3 regions of the Micromonospora coriariae genome follow, and region 1 is predicted to be linked to each of the others. Evidence: riboswitches for the same ligand, from Rfam matches in the RefSeq annotation. Region 1 holds a riboswitch; each other region holds the start of a gene.
The links. A riboswitch is a leader RNA that binds a small molecule or an ion and turns the genes downstream of it on or off. The one in region 1 is predicted to bind cyclic di-AMP.
Positions count from the first base shown of each region.

Region 2: it holds a riboswitch for cyclic di-AMP, as region 1 does, so the genes downstream of both, GA0070607_RS12255 (C40 family peptidase) here and GA0070607_RS19915 (coiled-coil domain-containing protein) in region 1, are expected to answer to the same signal.
Region 3: it holds a riboswitch for cyclic di-AMP, as region 1 does, so the genes downstream of both, GA0070607_RS10000 (coiled-coil domain-containing protein) here and GA0070607_RS19915 (coiled-coil domain-containing protein) in region 1, are expected to answer to the same signal.

Region 1 covers NZ_LT607412.1:4,240,016-4,250,438, reverse strand. The annotation lists gene GA0070607_RS19950 (glycoside hydrolase family 3 protein) at 1-1,252, opposite strand, end outside; gene GA0070607_RS19945 (DUF3145 domain-containing protein) at 1,357-1,848, opposite strand; gene GA0070607_RS19940 (hypothetical protein) at 2,157-2,486, shown strand; gene GA0070607_RS19935 (carbonic anhydrase) at 2,559-3,185, opposite strand; gene GA0070607_RS19930 (alpha/beta fold hydrolase) at 3,367-4,311, shown strand; gene GA0070607_RS19925 (HelD family protein) at 4,419-6,536, shown strand; gene GA0070607_RS19920 (cation diffusion facilitator family transporter) at 6,643-7,560, shown strand; cyclic di-AMP (ydaO/yuaA leader) riboswitch at 7,702-7,834, shown strand; gene GA0070607_RS19915 (coiled-coil domain-containing protein) at 7,840-8,904, shown strand; gene GA0070607_RS19910 (DUF2269 domain-containing protein) at 9,022-9,540, shown strand; gene GA0070607_RS19905 (hypothetical protein) at 9,630-10,097, opposite strand; gene GA0070607_RS19900 (PfkB family carbohydrate kinase) at 10,276-10,423, shown strand, end outside.
Region 2 covers NZ_LT607412.1:2,605,878-2,616,300, reverse strand. The annotation lists gene GA0070607_RS12265 (C40 family peptidase) at 151-1,164, shown strand; gene GA0070607_RS12260 (N-acetylmuramoyl-L-alanine amidase) at 1,228-3,210, opposite strand; cyclic di-AMP (ydaO/yuaA leader) riboswitch at 3,441-3,577, shown strand; gene GA0070607_RS12255 (C40 family peptidase) at 3,653-4,630, shown strand; gene dcd (dCTP deaminase) at 4,691-5,269, opposite strand; gene GA0070607_RS12245 (pyridoxamine 5'-phosphate oxidase family protein) at 5,369-5,926, shown strand; gene GA0070607_RS12240 (zinc metalloprotease) at 6,003-6,986, opposite strand; tRNA gene GA0070607_RS12235 (tRNA-Gly) at 7,234-7,307, shown strand; gene GA0070607_RS33775 (hypothetical protein) at 7,397-7,531, opposite strand; gene GA0070607_RS12230 (TIGR03086 family metal-binding protein) at 7,668-8,246, opposite strand; gene GA0070607_RS12225 (nucleotidyltransferase family protein) at 8,290-8,628, shown strand; gene GA0070607_RS12220 (YciI family protein) at 9,288-9,650, shown strand; partial or broken gene GA0070607_RS12215 (dihydrofolate reductase family protein) at 9,742-10,290, shown strand; gene GA0070607_RS12210 (VOC family protein) at 10,412-10,423, opposite strand, start outside.
Region 3 covers NZ_LT607412.1:2,136,875-2,147,297, reverse strand. The annotation lists gene GA0070607_RS10005 (carbonic anhydrase) at 24-743, shown strand; gene GA0070607_RS10000 (coiled-coil domain-containing protein) at 801-1,820, opposite strand; cyclic di-AMP (ydaO/yuaA leader) riboswitch at 1,825-1,955, opposite strand; gene GA0070607_RS09995 (YibE/F family protein) at 2,122-3,498, opposite strand; gene GA0070607_RS09990 (heavy metal translocating P-type ATPase) at 3,810-5,903, shown strand; gene GA0070607_RS09985 (metal-sensitive transcriptional regulator) at 5,935-6,231, opposite strand; gene GA0070607_RS09980 (heavy-metal-associated domain-containing protein) at 6,385-6,594, shown strand; gene GA0070607_RS09975 (hypothetical protein) at 6,609-7,589, shown strand; gene GA0070607_RS09970 (heavy metal translocating P-type ATPase) at 7,602-9,857, shown strand; gene GA0070607_RS09965 (CsbD family protein) at 9,942-10,115, shown strand; gene GA0070607_RS09960 (dihydrofolate reductase family protein) at 10,279-10,423, opposite strand, start outside.

The DNA of each region.
Region 1 (10,423 bases):
GGAACTTCATGGTCAGCACCCGGGTGACCGCCTCGACCAGTCGGGCCCGGGCCAGCGACCCGCCACGCAGCGCGGCGAGCAGCCCGTCGTACGCCTGGCCGACGTTCGGGGTCATCAGGATCAGGTCGTTGCCGGCGTTCAGTGCCCGGACCGCGGCCTCGCCGGGGGCCCAGCGCTTGGCCGGAGGCATGTTCATGCCGTCAGTGATCACCACGCCGGTGAAGCCGAGCTGGCCGCGCAGCACGTCGGTGAGCAGCTTGTGCGAGAAGGTGGCCGGGGTGCCGGGGTCGATGGCCCGCGCGTCCAGGTGGCCGGACATCACAGCCATCGCCCCGGCGCCGATCCCGGCGGTGAACGGCGGCCAGGCGCCGCTCTTCAGCGCCGCCGCGGACTGGGTGAGCACCGGCAGGTCCTGGTGCGAGTCGTCGGCGCTGTGGCCGTGACCCGGGAAGTGCTTCAGGGTGGCGGCGACGCCGGCCGCCTGGAGGCCCCGGACCGCGCCGCCGACCTGCGCGGCGGCCCGCTGCGGGTCCGAGCCGTAGGACCGGGAGCCGATCACCGTGCTGCGGGTGGCCAGCACGTCGGCCACCGGAGCGAAGTCGACGTTGATTCCCATCGCGGCCAGCTCGGTGCCGGCGGCCCGCCAGGCGGCCTCGGTCAGCGCCGGGTCGCCGGCCGCACCGGCGGCGAGGGCGCTGGGCAGCACGGTGACGTCCTTGGTGATCCGGGTGACCACGCCGTACTCCTGGTCGGTGCCGACCAGGAAGGGCGCCGAGCCGGCGGCGAGCCGGCCGGCCGCGGCACGGAGACCACCGGTCAGCTCGTGTACCTGCTTCGGGTTGTCGACGTTTGTGGTCTCCTGGTTGCCCTTGGTCGGGTCGTCGGCGCTGAATCCGACCAGGATCAGCCCGCCCAGCCGGTACTTGGCGATCATCTCGGCGGGAGTGTCGACCCCGGCCAGCGCCTGGTTGCCGGCGGCCGAGCCGGGTGAGACCTTCGTGGCCGAGTCGCCGTACGCGTACGGCATCAGCACCTGGCCGACCAGATCCTCGTCGGAGAGGGTGGCGACCAGCGCTGCCGCCCGGGCGGCGGGGTCGCCGGGCGGCGTGGTCGCGGGGGCGCTCGGGCCGGCGGAGGTGCCGGCCGGACCGGGCGTCGGCGCGGGGCGGTCCGGGGTTCCCGAGCAGCCGGAGACGAGCAGGGCGGTCAGGGCGGCGACGGCGACGCTTGCGCGACGCGGGCGAATCGGCACCCGCCCATCCCACCAGTTCGCCCTTATCGGGGCAACTTGACCTCACCAGCCAGCAGCCGCAGCGCCAGCGTGCGGGCAGGTGGCCCGACCGGCGGGCGACCGGGTCAGCCGACCCGGGTGAGCAACGTCACCGGAGCGCCGTCACCGGCGTACCGGTAGGGCTCCAGGTCATCGTCCCACGCGGTGCCGAGCGCCTTGTCCAGCGCGTGCGCCAGCGCCTCCGGGGCCCGGGCCGCGGCCATCAGGTCCCGCAGCCGGTCCTCGCCGAGCTGGATGTCGCCGGCCGCGCCGACGGTGGCCCGGAACAGGCCGCGCGCCGGCACGTACATGAAGCGCTCGCCGTCGGCGCCGGGACTCGGTTCCTCGGTGACCTCGAAACGGATCATGGGCCACTGCCGGAGGGCAGCAGCCAGCTCGGCGCCCGTCCCCGGACGACCGGTCCACCCGCACTCGGCCCGGCGTGCGCCGGGGTCGACGGGCTGAGCCGTCCACTGCAGGTTGACCGGCGCGGCTAGGACGCGCGCGATCGCCCACTCGACGTGCGAGCACACGGCGAGCGGGGTCGAGTGGACGTATACGACGCCACGCGTTGGCACGGTGACCTCCCGGAGAGCGAGGTGCGTCTTCCCCTACGACCTCGTCCACCAGGGTGTCTCCTGCAACACATGATTACTCCTGTGACAGATGGTGCGCCAGGGAATCGGAAAAATCGCCGGCCGGAATAGCCGGACGGGTGGTCCCCGTTGCCTCTCAGGACACCGCGACGACCAGCCTGATGTCGTGGTCCTGTACAGTTCCATCGGCGGCTTGTGCCGCGTACAACTTCGTGGGCCGACCTGGTGGTCGCCCGCACACAGCCCCCGGACGTTCTAGTCCTCCCGTACGTCTTGCAAGGAGTACCTCCGTGGCGAGCAACACCTCTAAGACCGCGCGCGCGTCCGTCCGGGCCGGCCAGGCTGGCCAGGGTGGCGCCCTCAGCGTGCTGGGCGAGTTCAAGTACCTCATCCCGCTGAACGGCGGCAAGCACGCCTACGTGCGCAACCTGACCAACGGCAAGACCGCGCACCTGCGCACCGACTCCGAGGCCTTCGTCGAGGAGATCCGGGTGCTGGCCGCGGCCGGCCACGCCGCCAAGATCCGGGCGGAGATCAGCAACCTGAACGCGACCCACCCGGGCGACGGCTGGGACGCCACCGAGAAGCGCCTGGTCGAGGCCGGCGTCTTCGAGGGCTGAGCCCTCCCCCACCGCTACACCTCGAACCGCCCGTCGGGATCTCCCGGCGGGCGGTTCCGCGTCCGGCCCGGCTCAGGCCGGGTCGAGCAGGGCGACCTCCCCGGTGGCCAGGTCGTAGAGACCGCCGACCACGGCCACCCCGCCCGCGGCGACCGGCCCGGCCAGCAGGTCGTCGTGGCGCAGGGCCCGCACCGTGCGCCGGACGTGCCGGCGGATCGCCAGCGGGTGCACCGCCGGGTCGTCCAGCCCCGCCTCGGTCACCGCCGGAGCGATCTCGTCCACCAGGTGGGCCAGCGAACCGGCGGGACGCACCCCGGCGCGCAGCGCGTCCACAGCGGCTTCCACCGCGCCGCACCGCTCGTGGCCGAGCACCATCACCAGCGGTACGCCGAGCTGGCCGACCACGTACTCGATCGAGCCGCACACCGCGCGGTCGAGCACGTGCCCACCTGTGCGGATCACGCAGATCGCGCCGAAGGTCTGATCGAAGATCGCCTCCAGCGGCACCCGTGAGTCGATGCAGCCGAGCACCACCGCGTACGGCTGCTGGTCGCCGGAGGCGGCCGCCGCGGCGGCCGTGACATCGTGACCGTGCACCGGCTGGCCGCTGACGAAGCGCCGGTTACCGGCGAGCAGCTCGGCCAGCGCGGCGCGCGGCGTACCACCGGCCTGTCGCCCCGGCGCCGACGGTCCGCCCACCGGCGGTCCGGGCGTTGCCCCCGACGACCCCATGCCGTTCAGCTTGGCGCGCTGTGGGCGGCCACGGGCGGGGTCGGGAATGTTCGCTGCCCGGTGATTGGCGTGGTGTCCTGGCGGGTAGCCCGTGTTACCGCCGGGTAAGCCGGTGCGGTTGGTGCCGGGCGGGCCCTGGGAGGTGGCGATGCCGGAGCGGTTCGAGGTCGGTCTGCCCGACGGGGTACGTCTGCACGTCGAGGCGACGGGGCCGACGGACGCCCCGGTCACCGCCGTCCTGCTGCACGGCTGGACGCTGGACGGGCGCAGCTGGCACCGGCAGGTCGACGCCCTCACCGGGGCGTCCGGTGACGCGGTGCGGGTGGTCACCTACGACGCGCGGGGGCACGGCCGGTCCAGTTGCATGCCGCTGCCCACGGCCACCCTGGCCCAGCTCGGCGACGACCTGGTCGCGGTACTCGACGCGGTCGCGCCGACCGGGCGGGTGGTCCTGGTCGGGCACTCGATGGGCGGCATGACGATCATGGAGTACGCACACCGCCACCCGGCGCACTTCGCCTCCCGGACCGCCGGCCTGGTCTTCGTCTCGACCACCGCCGAGGGGCACACGCACACGGTCTACGGGCTGTCGCCCCGGATCGCCCGGCTGATCCGGCTGGCCGAGACGACCGGTGCCGGGGTGCTGGCCCGGTGCGGTTCGTGGCGCGCACCCCGGGCGCTGCTGCGCGCGCTGCAACCGAGCATCCGGTGGATGCTCTTCGGCGACCGCTGCGAGCCGGCCGACATCCGGCTGGTGACCTCGGCGGTGGCCCGCGCCTCGCTACGCTCGATCGGCGGATTCCGCGCCTCGATCGGCGCCCAGCACCGGTTGGACACCCTCGCCGCGCTGGCCCACCTGCCGGCGGCCGCGCTGGTCGGCGACCGGGACCGGCTGACCCCGCCGCCGTGCGCCGAGTCGATCGCCGCGGTACTGCCGGCCACCGACCTGACCGTCTGCCCGGGCGCCGGGCACATGCTGATGATGGAACGCCCGCACGAGGTGAACGCGGCGCTGACGGCTGTCCTGAGCCGGGTACTCGCCGGGCCGGCGCCCCGCGCGAGCGGCACGACCCCCGCCGGGACGGGTGTCTGACCACGTTCGCGCACCTCGGGCGCGGGAGGTCGGGCCCGGGGCCGTACCCTTCTGCGGTTGGCCTGCGCGGTTCGCGCCGCTTGCCGGCGAGATCGAAGGAGCGTGCGTTGACCGACCAGACCGCCCTGGAGCAGGAGATCGCCGTCGAGCAACGGCACCTCGACCGGGTGTACGCCCGACTCGCCGAACTGCGGCAGTCGGCGGTCCGCGCCGAGCGGGACGGCTACCGGATGGCCCGGGTGGGCACGTTCGGCGCGCTCGTCGAGCGCGACGCCATGGTCTTTCACGCCGCGCAGCGGCGGCACACCCTCGACGCCGAGCACGAGGGGCTGGTCTTCGGCCGGCTGGACCTGCGGGACCGGCAGGTGCTGCACGTCGGTCGGCTCGGCATCCGTGACGAGGACGCGACCACGCTGGTGGTCGACTGGCGGGCGCCGGCCGCCGCCGCCTTCTACCAGGCCACCCCGGCCCAGCCGCTGGGCGTGGTGCGCCGGCGCACCATCCAGTCGCGCAACGAGCGGGTCACCCGGATCGAGGACGACCTGCTGGACCCGGCCGCCGCCCCCGAGGGGATGACTGTGGTCGGCGACGGGGCTCTCCTGGCGACCCTGTCCCGCGCCACCGGACGGGGCATGCGCGACATCGTGGCGACGATCCAGCGGGAACAGGACGAGGCGATCCGCTCGCCCGGCTCCGGGGTGACGATCGTCGCCGGCGGCCCGGGCACCGGCAAGACCGCCGTCGCCCTGCACCGTGCCGCCTACCTGCTGTACTCCGACCGCAGCCGGTACGCCGGGGGCGGCATCCTGGTGGTCGGCCCGTCCTCGGTGTTCGTCGAGTACATCGCCTCGGTGCTGCCCTCGCTCGGCGAGGACACCGCGACCCTGCACTCGCTGGGCACCCTCTTCCCGGGCATGACCGCCACCCGCACCGATTCGCCAGAGGTGGCGGCGGTGAAGGGTTCGCTGCGGATGCGCCGGGTGCTGGAGCGCGCGGTGCGGGACGCGGTACCGGGTGGCCCGGGCGAACTGCGGCTGCTCTACCGCGGCACGCTGCTGCGGCTGGACCGGGCCGAACTGGACGGGATCCGGGACCGTGTGCTGCACCGGGGCGCCCGGCGCAACGAGGTCCGCCGGGCCGGCTTCGACGGTGTCTTCGCCGCGCTGTGGGCGCAGGCCCGCCGGTTGGGCATCGGCCGGCTGCCGGAGCAGCGGGCCTTCGAGGACGAGATCGCCACCCGGCCGGAGTTCCGGGAGTTTCTCAAGGCATGGTGGCCGCGGCTGCACCCCCGGCACGTGCTCGACTGGCTGGCCCGGCCGGACCGTCTGCGCCGGTACGCGGACGGGATCCTGTCCACCGCCGAGATCCGGCTGCTCAGCGCGGCGTACCAGAATCTGGACGCCGCCGGGCTGACCATCGCCGACGTGGCGCTGCTGGACGAGCTGGACGCGCTGCTCGGCAAGCCGGCGCAGCCGGCCCGCGCCCGGCGTGACCCGTTCCAGCTCGCGGGCGGGGTCCGCGAGCTGAGCAGCTTCGGCGACCGGCAGCGGGCCGCGCGGGCGGCGGCCCGGGAGCGGCCGGCGGACTACCGGGAGTACGCGCACGTCGTGGTGGACGAGGCCCAGGACGTCTCGCCGATGCAGTGGCGCATGGTCGGTCGGCGCGGCCGGCTGGCCTCCTGGACGGTGGTGGGCGACCCGGCGCAGACCGCGTGGACCGGTGATCCGGAGGAGCTGGACCGGGCCCGGGACCAGGCGCTGGGCCGCCGCAAGAGGCACGACTTCACGCTGACCACCAACTACCGCAACTCCTCGGAGATCTTCGCGGTGGCGGCGGCGGAGATCCGCCGGATCTACCCCGACCTGCCGCTGCCGACCGCCGTCCGCTCCACCGGGGTCGATCCGGTCGAGCTGGCGGTGCCCGCCATCGAGCTGGAGACCGCGACCGTGGAGGCGGCCACCGGGCTGCTGGCCGAGGTGGAGGGCACGGTCGGGGTGATCACGCCGGTCCCCCGCCGTGACGAGGTCGCGGGTTGGCTCGGCGCGCTCGGTGCGCCGCGGCTGCAGGTGGTGACCAGCCTGGAGGCCAAGGGCATGGAGTACGACGGGGTGGTGCTTGTCGCACCGAGCGAGATCCGGGCGGATCCGGGCGCCGGGGTACGCACCCTCTACGTCGCGCTCTCCCGCGCTACCCAGCGCCTCACCACCATCGACCCGACGGGCTGACCTGCGGCGGTGCCCCTCGCGGGCCGGCGACCTGTCGTACACTTGCATACATAGCGATGTGAGCATACATTTGACCCGGTCCCGATCGACGGCGGAGGGTGGTCTCGTGGGCGCAGGTCATGACCACCACCACGGGTCGGTCGCCAACGCCGCGCACCAGCACCGGGGGCGGCTCTGGACAGCGTTCGGGCTGCTCGCCGCCCTGATGGTGGTCGAGGCGGTGGCCGCGTTCCACACCGGCTCCCTGGCCCTGCTCTCCGACGCCGGCCACATGTTCACCGACGTGCTCGGCATCGGGATGGCGCTCGCCGCGATCACCGCCACCCGGCAGGCCACCGGCGATCCGCAACGCACCTTCGGGCTCTACCGGCTCGAGGTGCTCGCCGCGCTGGCCAACGCGGTCCTGCTGTCCGGTGTCGCGGTCTACGTGGTGATCGAGGCGATCGGTCGGTTCGGCGACCCGCACGAGGTGCTGGCCGGCCCGATGCTCGCGGTGGCCGCACTCGGCCTCCTCGCCAACCTGGCCGCCTTCGGCCTGCTCCGCGCCGGGGCCCGGGAGAGCATCAACCTTCAGGGCGCCTACCTGGAGGTGTTCGGCGACCTGCTCGGCTCGCTCGGCGTGATCGGCGCGGCGCTGCTCATCCAGGTCACCGACTGGTGGTGGGCCGACCCACTGGTCGCGGTCGCCATCGGCGTGTTCATCCTGCCGCGCACGTGGCGGCTGGGACGGGCCGCGGTCCGCATCCTGGTGCAGGCCGCCCCGGAACATCTCCAGGTCACCGCCGTGCACGACCGGCTGGCCGCGGTGCCCGGCGTGGTGGAGGTGCACGACCTGCACGTCTGGACGCTCACCTCGGGCATGGAGGTGGCCTCCGCGCACCTGACAATGGCGCCCGGCGCGGATGTCGGGGTGGTGCTCACCGCGGCGCGCACCGCCCTGCACGAGGACTTCCGGATCGAGCACGCGACGTTGCAGATCGAACCAGGCGCAGCGCCCGGTGCCTGCGGTTCGGTCGAGTGGTAGGGCGTTTCAGGAGTTTTACTCGGCTTAGTCGGAATTTCCCGTGACAACGCACGCACCGTCCGTCACATCGGCTGCACCGGCCCCACCGGCACCGGTAGGCTCGGTCCCGGCCTCCACCCGGCGGCGCCCTCCCGGCGCCGGTGGCGGCCGCCGCCTAATCGCCCGAGCGGGCGAACCGGGGAACCATGTTCCTGGGGTGCATCCGCGTTCAGCGGTAGGGATCTTCCGTCCCGAACCCGTCAGCTAACCCGGTCGGCGGCTGACGGAAGGACACGCGTAGTGGTACCAGCACGACCACCCGCCGCCCGACTGGCGGCCCTGATCGTCGCGATGTTCGCCCTCGGCCTCGCGATCCCGGCCGGCGCCGCCTCGGCCGCTCCCCCGACCGGCCAGCGGGCCGCCGCGGCACCCGACGGCGACGAAGAGGGCGGCACCCCGGCGCTGCGGGCCCAACTGGAGGCGGCCAGCAAGGGATACCTGGACGCGAAGCGCGCCCTGGACACCTCCGTACAGCGGCAGCAGCAACTCGCCACCCAGCTGAAGACCACCGAGACCGAACTGACGGCGCGCAGCGGCAAGGTCGACGAGATCGCCGGACTGGCCTACCGCACCGGCCGGCTCGGCACGGTGTCGGCGCTGCTCAACAGCAGCACCCCCGAGGGCTTCATGGACCGTGCCCGCACGCTGGACGCGGTCGCCGCCAACGAGGACCGGGCGCTGCGCGACCTCACCGCCACCAGGGATGAGGTCAACCGCACCCGCATCGCCCTGGACGGCGAGATCCGTGAGCAGCGCAAGCAGGTCACGGTCATGGCCAAGCGCAAGGACCAGGCCGAACGGGCCCTGACCGTGGCCACCACGAAGGCCCGCACGACCGCCGACAGCGGCTCCAACCGGGGCACCTCCACTGCCAACGCCACGGCCGCCCCGCGCAACTCCGACGGCTCCTGGCCGTCGGAGTCGTGCAGCGTCAACGACCCCACCCCGGCCAGCGGCTGCATCACCCCGCGCACCCTGCACGCGCTCAACCAGGCCAAGGCCGCCGGCTTCACCCGGTACGTCTCCTGCCACCGCAACGGCGGCTCCGGCGAGCACCCGAAGGGCCGGGCCTGCGACTTCGCCGCCCAGAAGGGCGGCTTCGGCGGCGACGCCACAGGCGGCGACAAGACGTACGGCAACAACCTGGCCGCGTACTTCATCCGCAACGCCGACCGGCTCGCGGTGCTGTACGTGATCTGGTACAGGCAGATCTGGCTGCCCAGCAGCGGGTGGAAGTCGTACAGCGGGGCGGGCGGCGACCCGTCCAGCGACCACACCAACCACGTGCACCTGTCGGTGTACTGACCCACCGGCCGGTGCCCCGCCTCGCGGGGCGCCGGCCCCCGGGTACGTCAACGGACGTACCCGGGATGTCGCCGACGGTCGGACGTCCGGGCCGGGCCCGGCGGGCAGCATCCTGGTATGCGCCGGATCCCGCCCACCGCCCGCAAGGCTCTGCTCACCCTGCACCTGGTCACCTCGCTCGGCTGGCTCGGCGCCGACCTGACGCTGCTCACGCTCGGCGTCGCGGCGCAGCGCGGCGCCGACCCGGCCGTCGTCTATCCGGTCGCCGCGCTGGTCGGCACCGTGCTGTTCGCGCCGTTGAGCGTGCTGGTCTGGCTGGTCGGCGTGGCCAGCGCGCTGCTCACCCCGTGGGGCCTGCTGCGCTACCGCTGGGTGCTGGTCAAACTAGTGATCACCACGGTGATGGTAGGGCTTGTGCTGTTCCTGCTCACCCCGAACCTGCGGCACGCCGGCGCGCTGGGCGCCGCCCTGCCCGCCCGGGACCGCGCCGACCTCGTGATCGCACCGGCCGTGTCGACCAGTCTCATGATCATCGCGACGGTGCTGTCCACGTACAAGCCGTGGGGGCGACGGCCGGCGGCGCGGCCCACAGTCGCGGGGCGGACCGGACATGATCGCGCCGCAACCAGGATCTAGTGGCCTCCCCGCGCGCAGACCACCACATCCAGGATCGAGCGTGACCTTCGCGGGCGGCCGGGCGCCGGACGCGGGTGCGCGGCGGGCGATCAGCCGGCGGGCGGGGAGCCGGCCGCGCGGTCCAGGGCCGCGCCCAGCCGGGTGGCCAGGGCCAGGTGGGCTGCCCGGGCCTGGCGGAACGCGTACCGGAACAGCGGGGCCGGCGCGGTCAGGGTGATCTCGACATCGATTCGGACCAGGCCGTCCGGCTCGCCGCGTAGCCGGGTGTGGTTGCGCACCGTGGTGGCCGGCCACTGGCGGGCCACCGTCACGATCTCGTCGTCCTCGCTGATCAGCACGTCCGCCTGGTAGCTGGTCCGGAAGCGGAGCGGGCCCGCCGCCAGCCGGTCGCTGATCGCGTAGCTGGCCCGGGCACCGGGGCGGGGCGGCAGCCGGCGGACCCGGACGATCAGCGGGTGCAACTCGCCCTGCCGGGTCAGGTCGCTCAGCAGGGCCGCCGCCTCCCGGAGCTCGCACCGGGCCTGGACGGCGTAGCTGAAGGTATCGCTCCTGAGCACACCGTCTCCCGCCGCCGTTGGTCGCACGATCGTCCCGTACCCCGGTCGGGCTGGCAATGTCCGGACGGACACGGACCGTTGCCCCGGCTTTCACACCCCGTTCCCATTACGGTCGGCTGATGGGGAACCACCCGCCGTGACGGGCGACGGAGGGAGTGAGCATGAACGGGTACGACCGGTGAGCGGGCACGTGATGGTCTTCGCGCCCACGCCGCAGCTCACGGTGACCATCGACCAGCCGAGCGACCAGCCCGAACTGCATCTGCACCCCGGCGGGCAGGGCGTCTGGCAGGCCCGCATGGTGATGTCGCTCGGGGTCGACGTGG
Region 2 (10,423 bases), 1.6 Mb from region 1:
TGTGCAAGCGGTTGCGTGACAGTGACGGTGACGCCTCCCGCCTTGATTCCGGTGCTGCGCTTCCCTAATGTGGGGCACCGACCGCTGTGGGTCGTCTGCCTCGGCCCTTCCCTCACGCGAGGCGCCCGGCGGTCGGTTGCAAAGGAGTCGGTGCCGGTGGCAACCATGCCCCCTCATCGTCACGCCCCGGGACTGCCCGCTCGGCCGGGCGGTCTGCGCCGGGTCGCCCACCGTCTACTCGTCCTGGTCGCCGCCGCCGCGGTCGGCGCCGGCGTGCTCTCCGCGCCCGTGCAGGCCGCGCCCTCGGTCGACGAGATCGAGGCGCAGATCGACAAGCAGTGGGAGCAGTTGGAGCCCACCATCGAGCAGTACAACAAGGTGCGGTCGCAGCTGAAGGCCAACCGGAAGAAGTCATCCGAACTGCAGAAGAAGATCGAGCCGCTGGCGCTGCAGAGCGAGCTGGCGCTCAACCGGGTCGGTGACCTCGCCTCCCGGTACTACATGTCGGGTCCCTCCCACGACATCGGCGCGTTGCTGGTCAGCGCCAAGCCGGACACGCTCACCGAGCAGCTCACGGTCCTGGACCGGCTGGCCGCGCGGGAGCGCAAGGAGGTCGAGGGCGTGCTGGCCGTACGGGCCAAGTACGACGGCCAGAAGCAGAAGCTGGACGCGCTGATCGCCACCCAGACCAAGCAGCAGAACGAGCTGGCGGCGAAGAAGAAGCAGATCGACGGCGAGATCAAGCGTCTCGAGGCCTCGCTGCCGAAGACGACGATCAAGACCGAGGGCTGCCCGACCATCAACGGGGTGGCCAACGCGGCCGCCCAGAAGGCGATCAAGACCGCCTGCCAGCAGGTCGGCGATCCCTACGTCTGGGGCGCCACCGGCCCGAACTCGTTCGACTGCTCGGGCCTGACCCAGTACGCCTACAAGGCGGCCGGGATCAGCCTGACCCACCACACGGGTGACCAGTGGCACGAGGGCAAGGCCATCTCGCGGGCCGACGCCCGCCCCGGTGACCTGGTCTTCTTCTTCAGCGACCTGCACCATGTCGGCCTGTATCTGGGTAACGACAAGATGGTGCACGCGCCACGCGCCGGCAAGCCGGTGCAGGTGGCCAGCATCAACTACATGCCGGTCGCCGGGTTCCGCAGACCCGGCTGATCCAGCAGCAGTCACGACGAGGCCCCCGGTCGAACGACCGGGGGCCTCGTGCCGTTCAACGGTTCAGCGGGGTGCGCCCACCGGGGACGGCAGGAGCTGCACGTCGGCGAGGTCGACGTACATGATCCGGTGACCGAACTGGATCTGCGCGTACCGGTTCTGGCCGCGGATGACCGTCCAGTCGCCCGGCGAGGAGCCGTCGAACGTGGTGGCCCGGTAGTACTCGCCCGGCAACACCGCGCCCACGGCGTACCGCTGGCCGGCCGCCAGGGTGTACTGGAGCGGCGAGATCGGCTGGTAGGGCACTCCGGCCGGGTACGCGGCCTCCTCCGGGTACGCCCGCCCGTACACCGGGATGGTGGCCCGTCCGGGCTTCGGGGTGGCCACCACGCCGACGGTCCAGCTGGCGGTGGGCGCGGATGCCGGGTTGTGGAACCAGGCGCGCTGCCCGAGATACCAGATCGCCGTCCAGTCCCCCTGCCGACCGGCGAGAGCGTACGTCTGGCCGGCGGAGGCCCGGGCGCCGTGGTCCGACACCTCCATCGTGTTAGGGGTGCCGTCGGGGCGCAGTGCGATGTCGTTGACCAACGGCGCGTCCGCGGACGGCGCGCTGCGCAGCACCACCGACGACGAGCCGCGCGGCGCGCACGGCACACCGGCGGTGACACAGCCGGTGAACGCCGGCTGGTTGGTGGCGTAGTCCGGGTCGATCCGGACCAGTCCGGTGGCCGGAGTGCCGGTGTCCAGCCGCGGCGCGTGCAGCAGCGTGAAGTAGTGCGTCCAGTCCCAGTACGGGCCCGGGTCCCAGTGCATCCCGCGCACGGTGGAGGCGACTGTGCCGGACACGTTGTCGTGGCCGATGATGTGCTGGCGGTCCAGCGGGATCCCCAGCCGCAGGGCGAGGTGCCGGACCAGTTTGGCGGAGGTCCGGTACATCGCCTCGGTGTACCAGGTGCCCTGCGCGGCGAAGCCCTCGTGCTCCAGCCCGATCGACTTGGCGTTGACGTACCAGTTGCCGGCGTGCCAGCCGACGTCCTTGGTCTTCACGTGCTGGGCGATGTGCCCGTCCACCGAGCGCAGCGAGTAGTGCCAGCTCACGTAGGTGGGGTCCTGGACGAGTTGCAGCGTGGTCGCCCAGCTCGCCTCGGTGTCGTGGATGACGATGTACTCGATCTTCTGCCGGCCGGGTCGGTCGGAGAGGTCGTGGTTGCCGTAGTCCCCGGCGCCGAACGCCTCGTACGGCGCCGGGATCCACTCGCAGGAGATGGTCCGGGGGCACTCCAGCCCGTCCGGGCGGGCGAGCCGGCGCAGCCCGAGGCGGTCCAGCCAGGAGCGCTGCGGTTGGATCGCCCGGGCCGGCAGCGTGATCCGCTGGCCGTCGTCGGTCACCCGGGACTCACCGGTGCCGATGGTCGTGAACACCTCGTCGGCGAAGGCCGCCGCGGCGTCCGCGCTGTCCGCGCCGGCGTAGCGGGCCACAGCGCCGTACCAGGCTGCCGGGTCGGTGCCGGCGCCCACCGGCGCGCCCAGTTCCCGCTGGTACGAGGCCAGCAGTGCCGCGCCGCCACGGATGTTGACCCTCGGGTCGGTGCGCAGCGACTCGGGGGCGGCGCCGGTCAGTGCGGCGGCGGCGTCCACGGTCTGCAACGCGGCGGCGGGCGGCGCGGGATCCTCGGTGGGTCGGGGTGCCATCTCCCGTGCGGGGCGGGAGTCGTCGCCGCGCGGGTCCTCGGTGCCGGCGTCGTGGTGGCCGCGCCCCGGTAGGGCGGCCACGTGCCGGGCGTCGGTCAGGTGCATCGGGCCGTAGCCGCCGCTGGTGCTCGGCGTGCCGGCGTTGCTGTCCCAGCGCGACTCCAGATAGGAGACGCCGAGCAGCACGTCGGCCGGTACGCCGTACTCGGTCGCCGCGGCGGCGTACTGCTGCTGGCGGTCGGCGGTGGGTGCGGCCACGGCTGGGCCGGCGGGTAGGGGAACCGCGGTCGCGGCGGCGACCACGGTGGCGGCGAGCAGGGCGCGCCGGCCGGTGGACAGGGTTGGACGGTGCATCGAACCCCCTAGATCTGAAGGGCGAAGTGAGGCCACCTTCGCCCCGCCCGGGGCTCGCGTCAATACCTTTCCACCTGTCGACGTTCGTGGAAGGAAACCTTCGTCGGCGGTCGTCGCCCCCGGCAATCGGTACGGAGTGTCACGGCCACACCGGTTGCGGATCGGTAACGGTCGTCTCTACTCTGGTCATTCGTCGGGCCGACAGCAGCTCCGCCCAGCCGGGCGGTAACGGACCGACACCGCCGAATCGCTTCCGAGCGAGCCGGGGACCCAGGTTTCCCGGGGTGAATCCGCAGCCACTGCGGTAGGGCGTCCACCTTCCCGCCCGAACCCGTCAGCTAACCCGGTAGGCGGTCAGGAAGAAGGAGTACGGAACCCGGTGGCTCACCATGCCCCGCGGCCGTCGTCCGAACGGTCGGCGTCAGCCGGCCTGACGTCGATCGTGCCGCGTCCACGCTGGTCCCGCTTCACCACCGCCCTCGCCGCCCTGGTCGGCGTTGCCGTCGTCCTGACCGGCAGCGCCACGGCGGCCCACGCCGACCCCTCCGTCGCCGAGATCGAGCGCCAGATCGACGCCGACTGGAACAAGCTCGAACCGATCATCGAACGGCACAACGCCACCCGGGCCGACCTGGCCGCGAAGCGCAAGCAGGCCAACGCTCTGGCGGCCCGGATCGCCCCGCTGGAGCGCCAGGTCGACGCTGCGATGGACAAGGTCAGCTCCCTGGCTGTCCGCGCGTACAAGGGCGAGAACGTCTCCACCGTCAACGCCGTGCTGGGTGGCCGGTCGCCCAGCGAGTTGGTCGGGCAGCTCGAGATGCTCGACCGGTTCGCGCACGACCAGCAGCAGGACGTGCGGCAGGTGGCCGACCTGCGTGACGAGTTGGCCCGGCAGAAGGCGCCACTGGACGAGATGGTGGCCCAGCTGACCCGGACCGAGGCCCAGTTGGCGGCCAAGAAGAAGCAGATCAACGACGAGATCGACCGCCTGCAGAAGCTGCGCCTCAAGGTCTACGGCAACGGTGGCGGCGGCCCGCTGCGTCCGGCGCCCTGCCCGGCCAGCTACCCCGGCGGCGGCGCCGGCGTGGCGGTCAAGTTCGCCTGCGCGCAGATCGGCAAGCCGTACGTCTGGGGTGCCGAGGGTCCGAACTCGTACGACTGCTCCGGGCTGATGCTGGCCGCCTGGGCCAAGGCCGGTGTGTCGCTGCCGCACAACGCCGCCCAGCAGAGCCGGGTGACCAAGAACGTCAGCCGGGCCGACCTACGTGCCGGTGACCTGGTCTTCTACTACAGCGACATCCACCACGTCGGGATGTACGTGGGCAACGGCTGGGTCGTGCACGCCTCGCAGGCCGGTCAACCGATCAAGATGAAGAAGGTCGACGACGGCCCGATCCACAGCTACGGCCGCCCGGGCTGATCCCGGGTGACCGATGGGCCCGTCGCGATTCTTCGCGGCGGGCCCGTCGCCGTTACGGCCTCAGCGGGTGGGCCAGGTGCGCCAGTGCTGCCAGGCGCGGCTCGGGGTCGGGCCACGCTGACCCTGGTAGCGCGAGCCGTACACCACCGAGCCGTACGGGTGCTCGGCCGGCGAGGAGAGCCGGAAGATGCAGAGCTGACCGATCTTCATGCCCGGCCAGAGGGTGATCGGCAGGTTCGCCACGTTGGACAGCTCCAGCGTCACGTGCCCGGAGAAGCCCGGGTCGATGAACCCGGCGGTGGAGTGCGTGAGCAGACCGAGCCGGCCCAGGCTCGACTTGCCCTCCAGTCGGCCGGCGAGCTGGTCGCCCAGCGAGATCACCTCCAGCGTCGAGGCGAGCACGAACTCGCCCGGGTGCAGCACGAACGGCTCGCCGTCGGGCACCTCGACGACCGAGGTGAGGTCGTCCTGCTGCATGGCCGGGTCGATGTGGGTGTAGAGATGGTTGTTGAAGACCCGGAACAGCCGGTCGAGTCGTACGTCGATGCTGGACGGTTGGACCAGGGTGGGCTCGAACGGCTCCAGGCCCAGCGTGCCGGCCTTGATCTCGGAGACCAGGTCGCGGTCGGAGAGCAGCATCGGACCACCATAGCGGCGTTCGCCGCGGGGGCGGGATTCGGTGCGGTTGACCAGCGCGTCGAGGTCGCTGGTCGTACATTTGTTCGATAGAATGCTCGCATGGCTTCCTGGTCCGAATTCGCCGCCGACGAGCCCCGACTCGCCGACGGGATCCGCGTTCTCCTCCAGCAGTACGGGCCGGGCTTCGGCTATCTGGCCACTGTCCGCGCCGACGGCGGGCCCCGGGTCCACCCGGTCTCCCCGGTCATCACCGACGAGGGTCTGTTCTGCTTCGTGATCGACTCTCCGAAGCGCCGTGACCTCGAACGGGATGGCCGTTACGCGCTGCACTCGTTCCCGCCGGAGGAGAGCGACGACGAGGCATACGTGGCGGGGCACGCCTGGCCGGTGACCGATCCGACCCGGGTGGCGCGGCTGGCGCAGAGCGCCCGGGCCGAGCCGCAGGTCGACTGGCGGCTGTTCGAGTTCACCGTCGACGTGGCGATGCTGACCCGCCGCGACCAGCACGGCATGGGCATCACGGGTGGTGCGCCAGGCCGGCCGGCCGTCCAGGTCTGGCTTGACCCGCACGCCCCGCCCGCGGCGGCCGGCCCAACCTCCGTACCGCAGACCCGCCCTGCCCGCCGCAACCGTGACGTCCAACGCTCGGCGGCCTGATCGCGGCCGGGTCCTGGGGAAAGCCACCGGTGCCGGCTCCGTCGTGACGGAGCCGGCACCGGTGGTACGCGGGAAGCTACGCCGCCCGGTACGCGTTCCACGCGGTCAGCATGCGGCTGGCCTGTCCCGGCGTGAACTGGTACAGGCACGAGTCGTAGGTGTAGTCCATGAAGTTGGTGATCGGGTCCAGCCCCGCAGCCGAGCAGGTGTTCCGCCCGGTCGGGCACTCGTACGCCGGTGACGCCTCGGCCGGGGTGTCGCTGACGCTGTCACCCGAGCCACCGCATCCGCCCTGGAAGGTGTGGTAGAGGTTCAGCCAGTGGCCCACCTCGTGGGTGCCGGTGTCGCCCTGGTTGTAGTTGGTGGCGGTGCCGCCCGGCAGTGACTCGCTCAGCACGACCACGCCGTCCATGCTGTTCAGCTTCCGCTGCGGGAACGTCGCCCAGCCCAGCAGGTCATCGCTCAACTCGCCCAGGTAGATGTTGAGCGTGTTCTTGCCGCCGACCCGCAACGACGACTTCATCGACCGCTCGGCCGACGAGCCGTCCACGATCGGGTACCAGGCTGGGTTCGTCACCCGGTTGATCGCGTCGAGCCGGAAGGCGAACGCGGTGGCCGCGCCGCCGGTGGCGCCGGAGTATGCCTGGTTGAGCACGTTGATCTGGGCGGTGATCAGCGAGTCCGGGATGTTGCCGCCGGCGCGGGTGCTGTTCTCCTGGATCACGTGCACCACCACCGGGATGGTGACTGTGGCCAGCGCCGTGGCGCCGGCTCCGGTTCGGAAGGTGGCGCGCTCGCGCAGCGCCGCGGCGAGGTCCGCGTCCCGCTCGCGTACCTGCTTCGCGGTCAGTTCGTTCGGTTCGTGCTTGGCCGCGGCACCGGGTTTCATCCGGGCGTTGGCGTGGCTGTCGGTCGGCTCCACGCAGGCGCCGCCGGGGGCTGCGGAGAATGCCGAGGCAGCCGGAACGACGCCCACGGCGGCGGTGCTGAGCAGCAGCGCGAGGGTCGTCGACGCGACTCCGGCGGCACGCCGGGTCAGCAGGCTGGGACGGAGTCCCATGGGCCCACCTCTTTCTGGCGGCGTGGCAGGGGGTGTGTCACGCCGTGGCTGGCAACGTGTGGCAGACGTTACAAGCCATCGATGCATTTGAGAACGACCATATCTTGTCACAAGGAAACTACTTTCCGCGAGCGGCAGCTCAGCGAGCGATGGCGAACCTCCGCGACGGGGCCGGTGGTCGACCGCCACGTGGGGGTGGGGTGCCTGGGTGCACCGGCTGGGTGACTCAGGTACAGTGGTGCCGCTCGCGGGTGTAGTTCAATGGCAGAACATCAGCTTCCCAAGCTGACAGTGCGGGTTCGATTCCCGTCACCCGCTCCACGATCGAGGCCCTGGCCAGGACGACAGTCCCAGCCAGGGCCTTCGATGTTCCAAGGCAAGCGATCATGCCGTGTGCCATTAGCGTGCCATTAGCCCTGGTCATCGCCGGCCCCGTCCCGATCCGCCGACCGCTTCTTGCCCTTCTTGCTGCCGGACTTCTTGCCCGGCTTGCCCTTGGTCTTGCCCGCGTTGACGGCCGACTCATCGGGCTTATTCCGGTCCACCCGCAGCGCCTGGTGCAGTGAGGCTGGAAGGTCTACGACTGCCCGACGAGGAGATCCGCAACCGTTACCCGGCGCCCACGTGATTTCCCTACGAACGTCTTGACGGGTGGATGCGGCCGAGGCGCGGGTTCGCGAGTCATCCGTTTCCGATGCGCTTGTGGCCAAGGAGATGAGCGAGCTGTTCTGTCGCGGACACGTTCTCAACTCCGACGACCGGAGCGCCGTACATGACGCCGCGTAGCCGATCCGGGATGACAGCCGCGACGTACTCAAGACAGCGATCGGCGATCCGCTTGGGTGCCTCGCTCGGCTGTCCGGTGGCCACGGCCAGGTCCCATCCGTGGGTGACCGTTTCGACGGTGAAGCCCTGAGCGGCCTCCAACGCGGTGCACGGCCCCCACGGAGCAACGACGGTGTCGGCAGCAGTCAGCCCCGACCACTCCTCACGGATCGTCTTGGCCAAGTCGGCGTAGGTCAACGCCAGCTTGTCATCGACAACATCGGTGATCACATGGGGAATCCCTCGTGTCGAAACGCCTCGGGCTGTGGCGAGCGAGCGGTGCGCGGTGCCGAGTAGGTGTCCCAGGAGGCTTCGGACGTCGAAGTCTTCACAGGGAGTCCGGGCGTCAAGCTGAGGGCTCTGAGTAGCGGTGGCGAGGTCACCGACCCAGCGGCAAGCGTCGGAGTAGTCCTGTAGTTGCTGTGCGAAGGTCACGGGCCACGAGGATAAAGGACAACGGCGAGACCGAGGGGGCGTCATTGTTGTTGGCAACCGGGAACCGCTGGTCCCCTGGGAGGCGACCAACCAAGCCGCTGTGCACACCTGGTACGAGGGCGTGTTCAATGCTGCTCCCGTAGCGGCGCTCAACTCCATTGCGGAAGCCGTAGCCACCTGGCCCGAAACCGCTACCTGTGTGGCAGTGAGACTCGACCATGCCGACACCCTCCACGTCTGCGCGCCACTCGGGCTGGACGACCTGCTCAACGGCATATGGCGACGCAACCCTCGCAGAGTCACCATCGAGATCTCACTGGCTCGGCTCGCTCGTCACGAGCCGAGTAGACGATGGCCACAAGTGAGGGTTATCCCACCGTAGCCGCACAGCCGGCAGGGGCGAGGACGCCAGCAGGATAGACCGGGGATGCAAGCGCAGGTACGGAGCGAGTTATCGAGCGGCGTAGGACCGGGACTAGGCGGGACCGGGCCGGCGGCCGGGGCAAGAACCCGGCGTGCCATTAGCATGCCATTGGGCGAGGACAGCAGGGGCCAGTCGAGGCCACGCGAGACTGCCGAGACCAGGCCGTCAAGCCGGTGGCCTGCCGGAGATCGGCAATTCCCAGGCTGACAGTGCGGGTTCGATTCCCGTCACCCGCTCCATGCGAAAGGCCCTGGTCAGGACGACAGTCCCAGCCAGGGCCTTCGATGTTGTTGCGGCCAGCAGCGCCTGACGGGCCATCCACGGGCCAAGCGGCGCATTCGTTCGCGCACAGGCCGAGCCGCTCGACGAGATCCGTGCCGGGCTACTCACGCCCGAGTCCGTCAGCGTTCGCATCCTGCTCCCGGACACGGGAGAGCCCATGGCCCTGCGGTGCCTGGCTGAGACGCAGGCCGACGATCCCGGCGTGCGCGAGCGGATCACCCCGTCGGAGTGCCGGTTGACAGAAATCAAGCTGGAGAGTGTCGGATCTGCCGGATGCCGTTCGTAGCGTATGCAGAGACGGACGTCGGGTCCGGGGACGATCAGAGGGAGCGGACATGCCTGAGTACCTCATCTACTTCAATCAGCAGTGGGTGGGTGACCACACCGAGGAGTGGTTCCTCGGGCGCGGTCCACTCGCCAGGGCGGTTGTTGATGAGATCAAGGCCGCCGGGGCATTCGTCTTCGCCGGGGGCCTGGAGGAAGAGGACGGCCCGGTCTTCAGCGCAGACGCCACAAGCGGTGCGATGGTCTTCACCGACGGGCCCTATGTCGAGAGCAAGGAGTTCTTGGGTGGCCTGACCATCGTGGACGTGCCGGATGAGGCGACCGCCCGGATGTGGGCCGGCAAAATCGCGGAGGCATGCGGCTGGCCGCAGGAGGTTCGCCGGTTCAAGCCGCGGCGCGTCTTGCAGGGATGAGATCGTCACTCGTCGACTGAGGCTTGAGCCGAGGCGTGGCAGGCGAAGGTGACATCCCAATCGGGTCCTACGTGCACCGGGAGGTGGGGGCATGGCCAAGCTGATCTACGTGACCAACGTGTCGCTTGACGGCTATATCGAGGACGAAAGTGGAGCCTTCGACTGGTTCGCACGCGACGACGAGGTATTCACGTTCACCACCAACCTCCTGCGGTCGGTGGGTACTCTCCTTTACGGGCGGTGCCTGTACGAAACGATGGCTGTCTGGGAAACCGACGCTGCTCTAGCCGCGCAGTCCGGCCTCATGGCTGACTTCGCGAACGCCTGGCAAGCGGCGAACAAGGTCGTCTACTCCACGACTCTCGCCGCGGTGTCAACGGCCGCCACCAGCTTGGAGCGCCGTTTCGACCCCGCCGTCGTACACCAGCTGAAGGCCACTGCCAGCAGTGATATCACCGTTGGAGGCGCCAACCTGGCGGCGCAAGCCATGCGGGCCGGCCTGGTCGACGAGTGCCAGTTGTTCGTCTGGCCCGCGGCCGTCGGAGGCGGCAAGCCGGGGCTGCCTACTGGCGTACGCACCGACTTCGCGCTCCTCGACGAGCGCCGATTCCAAAACGGCGTCGTTCACCTCCGTTACCGCCCTGTCACCCGCTCCACCGTGAGGCCCCAGCTCAGGACAGATTCCTGGCCGGGGCCTCAGCCGGTGTTGTCGCCAGCAGCGCCTGAGGGGCCGGGCCAGGGTCGGGGCGGCCGCGATGTGGTCAGCGGCCTCT
Region 3 (10,423 bases), 2.1 Mb from region 1:
AACGCGTGGAAAGAGGTGCGGGGATGAGCAATCCCGGTACACCCGGCCGGCAGCCGGGTTCGCAGCGTACTGCCGACCCGACTCCAGCGCTCACCGAGCCGGCCCAGGCGTACGCCGAGCTGGCCGCCGGAAACCGGCGCTTCGTCCGCGGCGCACCCCGTCACCCCAACCAGGATGCCGGACACCGGGCCGCGGTGGCCGACGGGCAGCACCCCTTCGCGGTGATCGTCGGCTGCTCCGACTCCCGCTTGGCCGCCGAGATCATCTTCGATCGTGGGCTGGGCGACCTGTTCGTGGTCCGTACCGCCGGGCACACCACCGGCCCGGAGGTGCTGGGCAGCGTGGAGTACGCGGTGACCGTGCTCGGCACCCCGCTGGTGGTGGTGCTCGGGCACGACTCGTGTGGTGCGGTGCAGGCCGCCCGGGAGTCGGCGGCCACCGGCACCCCGCCCCAGGGGCACCTGCGCGCGGTGGTCGACGCCGTGCTGCCCAGCCTGCGTCGGGCCGAGGAGGAGGGGGTGGACGACATCGACGGCATAGTCGACATCCACATCGCCCAGACCGTCGAGGCGCTGCTCGGGCAGTCGCCCGTGCTGGCCGCCGAGGTGGCGCGGGGGCGGTGCGCGGTGGTGGGGGTGTCGTACCGGCTCTCCGCCGGAGTCGTGCGTCCGGTGGCCGCCGTGCCGGCCACGACGCTCGACGTACCGATCGACGCCGGCACGCCCGCCGCGCCCGCAGCCTGAACGCGTCGAGGGCCGCCCCGCGTGACGCGGGACGGCCCTCGACAGGGAACGCGTGGGTCAGAGCAGTGACATGTGCACGTGGTCGGTGTGGTTCGACGGCCCGCTGTACGACTTCCAGCCGGTCGCCGGGAACCAGATCTGCCGGTTCCAGATCACGTAGTAGATGCCGAGCCGGTCGGCGTTGCGAATGAGGAACGCGGCGACGTTGTTGCCGTACGTCCGGGTGTCCTCGTTGTGCCACGGGCTGAAGCCGCTCTTCTGCAGGGACCAGTCGCAGGCGCGGCCCTTCGGGTGCTCCCACGGCCCCCCGGATCGGTAGCAGCCGACGAACCGGTTGAAGCCGGCCCGCTTGACCTCCTTGTACGCGTGCAGCGTGCGCGGGGTGACGCAGCCGGACGTGGTCGGGTCGTTCTCGCTGCACGACTCGGACTTCCAGTCGCCGTCGGAGGTCCGGCCCGGGCCGAGCCGGGCGACCGGCGAGGTCGCCGAGACCAGCCCGCCGGTGAAGCCCTTCCCGCCGACCAGGGCGAGCGCCTTGTCCGCGTCGCGCTTCTCCTTGGCCATCAGGGCGGTCTGCTTCTGCTGCTCGCGGACCTCCACGTCGAGGGCCAGCTTGGCCTGCTCGGCGCGGGCCTTCACCGCGTTGACCTCGGCGAGCTTCTTCTCGTTGACCATGTTCATCTCATCGAGCGCGGCGGCACGTTGGACGAACGAGTCGGGGGCTTCGCTCTCCAGCAGCATCGCCATCGGGCCGATCCGGCCGGTGCGGTACGACTGGGCGGCGATCTGCCCGACCTCCGGCGCCAGTGCGGCCAGGTCGGCCTTGGCCTTGTCGACCTCCAGCGCCAGCTGCAGCTGCTTCTGCTTCGACTTGTTCAGCTTGGACTTGGCCGCCGAGTATTTGCGGTTGGTCTGCTCGATCACGTCGTTGAGCAGCGCGGGCTCGCCGTCCTCCTCGTGCCCGGACGGTGTGGGGGTCGTCGGGGCGGCGTGGGCCGGGAGGGGGCCGGCGAGCACGGTCAGTGCGGCGATCACGGCCACCACGGGTGTCAACCAGCGGCGTAGGGGTGCCGTCACAATGTTCCCTTCCGTCGACCGCCGACCGGGTTAGCTGACGGGTTCGGGGCGGAAGTGGCCCCTACCGCTGTCGCGGATTCACCCCACGTACCTGGGTTCCCGGCTCGCCGGTTGGCGATTGGGCGGTGGCACCGCAGGCGCCGCTTAGCGCCTACATCGGTAACCGGCAGCGAGGTTACCCGAGAGCCCACCGGCTGAGCTACGCCCTGATACCGACTAAAAGCGTCATTTCGCCATGGCGCTGAGTGACCAGTGATGCGGTTCTCAGGGCGGACGCCCCATCCGGTCACGTTGAGGAGTGTCACCATGCCGTATCCGTGCTCCTGTTCGGCTCTGGCCACCGGTCGGTGGCGGTGGATGAGGGGGTGGTCCGCGCCGGGTCGGGCGACGTGGGGTCGGACCGACCCGTGCGCGGGAAGCTCAGTGCGGCCAGTGCCTCGGCGCGGTCGGGCTGGGGTCGCGGGGCGGGCGCTTCGGCGGCGCGCGCGGTGGGCTGCCGGCCGGCTGCGGTCACCATCGCGGCCAGCCCGGTGGTCAGCGGTACGGCGGCGATCAGCCCGAGCGTGGCGACGCCGCTGCGAACGATCTCCTGCGCGAGGAACTCGCTGGTCAGGATCTGTCCGATCGGTCGCGAGTCGGCGGTGAGCAGGAGCAGCAGCGGCAACGAGGCGCCCGCGTACGCCAGCACGATGGTGTTGACGGTGGAGGCGATGTGTGCCCGGCCGACCCGGGTCGCGGCCCGGTAGAGCTGCAACCGGGTCAACCCGGGGTTGGCGTTGGCCAGCTCGGCCACGGTGGCCGCCTGGGTGACCGTCACGTCGTCCAGCACGCCGAGAGAGCCGATGATGATCCCGGCGAGCAGCAGGCCGTGCAGGTCCACGTCGGCCTGGAACATCGACAGGGCGGTGGCGTCCTCGCTGCCGAAGCCGGTGAGGTGCGTGGCACCGCTGACGATGGTGGCCAGTACGCCGGTGAGCACCAGGCTGCCCAGGGTGCCGAGCACCGCGACCGAGGTCTGCGCGCTGACCCCGTGCGTCAGGTAGAGCACCACGAACATGATCAGCGCGGCGCCGACCACCGCTACCAGCAGCGGTGACCGGCCGGCGCCGATTCCGGGCAGCACGAAGGTGAGCAGGATGGCGAAGCTCGCGGCCAGGCCGGCCAGCGCGGCCAGCCCCCGCCACCGGCCGAACGCGACGATCGCGGCCGCGAAGATCACCGCCAGCCACAGCAGCGGCGTGCCGCGCTGGTGTTCGGCGATGTTCCAACTGCTGGCGGTGGGATCGGTCGGGTCGGTCAGTTCGACCAGGATCACCTCGTCGTCGACCTCGACCCGGGGCGCGCCGGGTCCGGCCGGCACCGGTGTCTGGACCCGCTGGCCGGAGGCCGACCCGTCGTTCACCCGGACGTCCACCGTGCCGCACGGCCCATCCCCGACGCTCGGTGTGCCCTCGGGGCCCGGCGCCGCCGGTGGGCACGGCTCGGTCACCACCCGGGTCACCGTGCCGTGGTAGCGCGGCACGTTCGTGCCGCCGTCGGTCCGCGGTGACCCGTCGCGGGGCCAGAGCACGACCGCGGCGACCACGGTCGCGACGAAGAGGGGCACCACCGTCGCGACGAGGATCCGTCGCACCCGGGGCGGGGCGGACGGAGCGGAGCGGGTGTGGTCGGAACCCAATGCGAGACTCCCAACGATCCGGTGCGGGGTACGTGCCGACGGGCCGGTCGGTTCACCGCCGCCGCGGGAAAGCGGCGGCGAGCGCGCAGGATCGCTGGATGGCGACCGCATGATCACGAAGGGTGAGAACTCGGCCCGGTCGGCCGGAGGCGACGCCACAGCGTGGCGGCACCTCTGCCCAACTGCGTAGCGGGATCCGGAGGGCCATCGTCGGAATGCTAACCAGCCCGACCCGGGGACGCAGGTCGTGGCGGAGTGTCGGAGTGGTCGAACCGCCCGCGTGGCGGTTGCCGGAGCGGCATGTTGGAGCCATGCCCGCTCCGTCACCGCCCGACCCCGATCGTCCCGCCGGCGACGAGCGCCACGCCGGGCCCGGTGGCCATCAGCGACACGCCGACGGCGGGCCGCATCAGCACGACAAGCACGCCGGTCACGACCCGGCGATGTTCCGCCGCCGGTTCTGGGTCTGCCTCGCTCTCACCGTGCCGGTGGTGTTGACCAGCCACCTGGTGCTGGACCGGCTCGGCCTCGGGCTGGACGTCCCGGGCCGGTCCTGGGTCGGGCCCGTGCTCGGCTCGGTGGTGTTCTGGTGGGGCGGCTGGCCGTTCCTGGTCGGCGCGGTCCGCGAGGTCCGCGATCGGGCGCCCGGCATGATGCTGCTGGTCGCGATGGCCATCACCGTCGCCTACACCGCGTCACTGGCCACCAGCGTGGGTGCCTTCGACCTGGATTTCTGGTGGGAGCTGGCCGCGCTGGTCACCATCATGCTGCTCGGGCACTGGCAGGAGATGAAGGCCATCGGTCAGGCCAGGGGCGCGCTCGAGGCACTGGCCGCGTTGTTGCCCGACGATGCCGAGCGGGTAGCGGCGGACGGGCGGGTCGAGCCGGTGTCGGTGACCGAGCTGCGGGTCGGCGACGTGGTGCTGGTCCGGCCCGGTGGGCGGGTTCCGGCGGACGGCCGGATCGTCGACGGCGCCGCCGAGCTGGACGAGTCGATGATCACCGGAGAGTCGCGTCCGGTCGCCCGGTCGGCAGGGGGCCGGGTGGTGGCCGGTACCGTCGCCACCGACTCGGCGATCCGGGTCCGCGTCGAGGCGCTGGGCGAGCAGACCGCGCTCGCCGGCATCCAGCGGATGGTCGCGCAGGCGCAGCGCTCCGGTGGGCGGGCCCAGCTGCTGGCCGACCGGTTCGCCGCCGCGCTGTTCTACCTGGCCACCGGCACCGCCGTGCTGACCGTGCTGGTCTGGACCGCGCTCGGCCGGCCCGACGAGGCGGTGGTCCGCGCCGTCACGGTCCTGGTGATCGCCTGCCCGCACGCGCTCGGACTGGCCATTCCGCTGGTCGTCGCGCTCTCCACCGCACTGGCCGCGCGGTCCGGGATCCTGGTCAAGGACCGGTTGGCGCTGGAGCGGATGCGGACCGTCGACGCTGTGCTGTTCGACAAGACCGGCACCCTGACCCGGGGCGAGCACGTGGTCACCGACCTGGTGACGGCACCCGGCGTCGGGCGGGACGAGGTGCTACGGATCGCGGCCGGCGTGGAGTCCGACAGCGAGCACCCGCTGGCCCGGGCGATCGTGGCGGCGGCCGGGAGCGTCGGCCCGGCCGCGGCCGCCGGGTTCCGGTCGTTGCCGGGCCGCGGGGTGCAGGCCACCGTCGACGGTACGGAGTACGCGGTGGGCGGGCCGGCGTTGGTACGGGAGCTGGGCCTGTCGCTCCCGGCCGAGTTGGATGCGGCGATCGGCCAGTGGTCGGCGCGGGGCGCCGCGGTGCTGTACCTGGTACGGATGCCGGCCGCCGTGCTCGGCGCGTTCGCACTGACCGACGAGGTGCGTCCGGAGGCCCGGGAAGCCATCGTCGAGCTGCGCGCCGCGGGTGTCCGCACCATCGCCATGATCACCGGCGACGCCCGTCCGGTGGCCGAGGCGGTCGCCGCCGACCTGGGGTTCCGGCGGGGAGTCGACGAGGTCTTCGCCGAGGTGCTGCCGGCGGAGAAGGACGGCCGGGTGGCTGAGCTTCAGCGGCGGGGACTGACCGTGGCGATGGTCGGCGACGGGGTGAACGACGCGCCGGCGTTGGCGCGCGCCGACGTCGGCATCGCGATCGGCGCGGGCACCGACGTGGCGATCGAGTCCGCCGGGGTGGTGCTGGCCTCGTCGGACCCGCGCGGGGTCGGTGCCGTGGTCCGGCTCTCCCGGGCGTCGTACCGCAAGATGCGGCAGAACCTGGCCTGGGCGGCGGGCTACAACGTGGTGGCGCTGCCGCTGGCGGCCGGGGTGCTGGCGTCGGCCGGGGTGGCGTTGAGCCCGGCGCTGGCCGCGGTGCTGATGTCCGCGTCCACCATCGTGGTGGCGCTCAACGCCCAGTTGCTGCGTGGGGTGCGCCTGGACCCGGAGCCCGACTGACGGCCCGGTCGGGCCGGGCCGTCACCGGGTCTCAACCGCGCTTCATCAGCCGGCCGACCGCCGCCATCATCTCGGTGGCCATCTCGTCGGCCCGGCCCTCGGCGGCGCCCTCGTGCATGCAGTGCCGCGCGTGCCCGTCGAGCAGCCCCAGCGCCACCTTGTCCAGCGCGGCCTGGATCGCGGAGATCTGGGTGAGCACGTCGATGCAGTATCGGTCGTCGTCGACCATCTTCTCGATGCCCCGGACCTGCCCCTCGACACGGCGGAGCCGCGCGAGCAGCTGGTCCTTGCTGGCGGTGTATCCGCGGATCGGAGTGGGTGCGGTCATGGCGACCAGGATAGCCTACCCCTGGGGGGTATGGTACTGTCCCTTCCTGTCGGAATACCCCCACCGGGTACCGGTACAACACAAGGGCAGAGGTCCGCCTTCGAATTACCCCTGGGGGGTATATGCTCGGAGGTGGCGGAGGGAGACGGTTCGATGGTCAACACGACGTACCAGGTGCAGGGCATGACCTGTGGGCACTGCGTGAGCGCGGTCAGCGCCGAGGTCGGCGCCATCGCCGGTGTGCGCGAGGTTCAGGTCGACCTCGGCTCCGGCCGGGTCACCGTCAGCAGCGACCAGCCGCTGGACGTGGAGGTCGTCCGGGCCGCCGTCGACGAGGCCGGCTACGACCTCGTCGAGGCGTGATCGAGAGGCCCGGCATGAACACGGTGACCAGACTGGGCGGATTCGCCCTCGGCCTCGCGGCGGTGTTCGGGGCGGCGTACGGGATCGGTCAGGTGGCCGGTCCCGCCGCCCCGGTCGCCGAGAGCCGGCACGACGACGGCGCCGGCCACCAGCCGGGCCCGACCGGCCAGGGAGAGCACGGCGAGGCGGCCGACCGGCTCCCCGGCGGCCTGCTCGTCTCCGACCGCGGCTACACCCTCCAACCGGTAGCCGCGCCGGCCGGCGAGTTCGCCTTCCGGATCGGCGGCCCGGACGGTCGACCGGTGACCCGGTTCGACGTGGCGCATGACAAGCGGATGCATCTCATCGTCGCCCGGCGGGACCTCTCCGGCTTCCGCCACGTGCATCCCGACCTGGCCCCGGACGGCACCTGGCGGGTCGCCACCCCGCTGGCCGGCCCCGGTCAGTGGCGGGCGTTCGCCGACTTCGCCCCGACCGGGGGAGAGCCACTGACCCTCGGTGTGGACGTGACGGTCCCCGGAACGCTGGCCGAACGGCCGCTGCCCGCGCCGGTGACCAGCACGACCGTCGACGGCTACACGGTCACCCTGGCCGGCGAGGTGCAGCCCGGCCGCACGTCGCCGCTCACGCTGACCGTCAGCCGGGACGGGCAGCCGGTGACCGACCTGGAGCCCTACCTGGGCGCGTACGGCCATCTCGTGGCGCTGCGCCGCGGTGACCTGGCGTACCTGCACGTGCACCCGGAGGGGACACCCGGCGACGGGCGCACACCGCCCGGTCCGGCCGTCACCTTCTTCGCCGAGGTGCCCTCGGCCGGCAGTTACCGGCTCTACCTCGACTTCCGGCACGGCGGGTCGGTGCACACTGCCGAGTTCACAGTGGTCGCCGGCACCCCGCCCACCGGCGCACCGACGACCGGTGGCGATCCCACCCCGACCGGACCCGCGCCGACCGGGGACGCCGACCACGGCACCCCCGGGCACGGGCACAACTGACGGGACCAGATGATGACCACCACCAGCAGATCGCTGCCCGAGGCGCCGAACCGGATCGAGTTGGCGATCGGCGGAATGACCTGCGCCGCCTGCGCCGCCCGGATCGAGAAGAAGCTGAACCGGATGGACGGGGTCAGCGCGACCGTCAACTACGCCACCGAGAAGGCCACCGTCCGGTACGTCGACGGCGTCACGCCGGACGACCTGATCGACACGGTGCAGAAGACCGGCTACACGGCCGCTCTGCCGTCCCCGCCGTCCACGGCCGAGGAACCGGTGGACGCGCTGCGTGGCCCGCGTACCCGACTCTGGGTGTCGGCGGCGCTCAGCGTGCCGGTGGTCGTGCTGGCGATGGTGCCGGCCTGGCAGTTCGACTACTGGCAGTGGCTGTCGCTGACGCTGGCCGCCCCGGTGGTGGTCTGGGGCGGGCTGCCGTTCCACCGGGCCGCCTGGACCAACCTGCGGCACGGCGCGGCGACCATGGACACCCTGGTCTCGCTGGGCACCCTCGCCGCGTTCGGTTGGTCGCTCTGGGCGCTCTTCCTCGGCGATGCCGGGATGCCCGGGATGACGCACCCGTTCCGTTTCGACATCACCCGCACCGACGGCGCCGGCAACATCTACCTTGAGGCCGCCGCCGGGGTGACGGTGTTCATCCTGGCCGGCCGCTACTTCGAGGCCCGCTCGAAGCGGACCGCCGGCGCCGCCCTGCGCGCCCTGCTCGAACTGGGCGCCAAGGAGGTGGCGGTGCTCCGCGACGGGGTGGAGACCCTGATCCCGGTGGACCAACTCGCCGTCGGTGACCGGTTCGTGGTCCGCCCCGGCGAGAAGATCGCCACTGACGGCGTCGTCGACGAGGGCACCTCGGCCGTCGACGCCAGCATGCTCACCGGCGAGTCGGTCCCGGTCGAGGTCGGCCCGGGAGACGGCGTGGTGGGTGCCACGATCAACGCGGGCGGTCGGCTCGTCGTCACCGCCACCCGGGTCGGCGGGGACACCCAGCTCGCCCGGATGGCCGACCTGGTCGAGCAGGCCCAGAGCGGCAAGGCGGCCGTGCAGCGGCTGGCGGACCGGATCTCCGGCGTGTTCGTGCCGATCGTCATCACGCTCGCCGTGGGCACCCTCGGCTGGTGGCTCGGCACCGGCGCCGGGCCGACCGCCGCCTTCACCGCCGCGGTGGCCGTGCTGATCATCGCCTGCCCCTGCGCGCTCGGCCTGGCCACGCCGACCGCACTCCTGGTCGGTACGGGCCGGGGCGCCCAGCTCGGCGTGCTGATCAAGGGACCGGAGGTGCTGGAGTCGACCCGGCGGGTGGACACCGTGGTGCTGGACAAGACCGGCACCGTGACGACCGGTCGGATGACCCTGGTGGACGTGGTGCCGGCGGCCGGTGCGGACCGTGCCGAGCTGCTCCGGCTCGCGGGGGCGGTCGAAGCCGCCTCCGAGCACCCGATCGCCCGGGCGGTCGCCGCGGGTGCCGCCGAGGCCGGGGCGCTGCCCCCGGTGACCGGCTTCGCCAACGTCGAGGGGCTGGGCGTCAGCGCCACGGTGGACGGCCGGAGTGTGCTGATCGGTCGGCTCCGGCTGCTGCGCGAGCGCGGGTTCGACGTACCGCCGGAGGTCGAGCGGGCGGTCGCCGACGCGGAAGCGACAGGTCGGACGGCGATCGTCGCCGGTTGGGACGGGCGGGCCCGGGGTGTGCTCGCGGTCGCCGACGTGGTCCGGCCGACCAGCCGGGCGGCGGTGGCCCGGCTGCGCGCCCTGGGGCTCACCCCGGTCCTGCTGACCGGGGACAACACGACAGTGGCCCGCGCCGTCGCCGCCGAGGTCGGCGTGGACGAGGTGATCGCCGAGGTGCTGCCGGCCGGAAAGGTCGACGTGGTCAAGCGTCTCCAGGCTGAGGGGCGGTCGGTGGCGATGGTCGGTGACGGGGTCAACGACGCGCCGGCACTGGCCCAGGCGGACCTGGGGCTGGCCATGGGCACCGGCACCGACGTGGCGATCGAGGCGTCCGACCTCACCCTCGTCCGGGGCGACCTGGACGCCGCGGTGGACGCCATCCGGCTCTCCCGCCGCACGCTCGGCATCATCCGGGGCAACCTGTTCTGGGCCTTCGGCTACAACGTGGCGGCCCTGCCGCTGGCCGCCGCCGGGCTGCTCAACCCGATGATCGCCGGTGCCACGATGGCCCTCTCCTCGGTCTTCGTGGTGGCCAACAGCCTGCGCCTGCGCCGGTTCCGCCCGGCCGCTCCGGTTGACGGGGTGTAGCGGCGGAGCCGACCGGGATGGTTGGGCCGGCGATGGCAGGGGTACTGCTGGTGGCGTAGCGACGCTCGCGATGGAGGTTGGCACATGGGTATCGACGACAAGATCAACAACGCCAGCGAGGACGCGGCCGGCAAGCTGAAGGAAGGCGCCGGTCGGGCCACCGACAACGAGCAGCTTGAGGCGGAGGGTCGCAACGACCAGGCCGGAGCCAAGCTCAAGCAGGCCGGCGAGAAGATCAAGGACGCCTTCAAGAGCTGACGTACGACGCACTCCGCACGCCGGGCCGGTGATCTCACCGGCCCGGCGTGCTGTCTGTCCGGCCCCCGGTGCACCCTGAGATCCCCTGATTCCGTTCCCGCTCCCGACCGCCGCCCGGGTGCCGGCCCCGGTCGCCTCGCGGCCACCGGGGCCGGTGCCCCGATCAGCGCAGGACGCGGTAGCGCAGGTGCGCCACTGTCGGCCCGGCCACCACCGCCACCTGCTCCAGCCGCGGCGCGATTCCGTCGAAGAGCCGTTCGCCGGCCCCGAGCAGGACCGGCACCAGGTGCAGATGCAACGTGTCGATC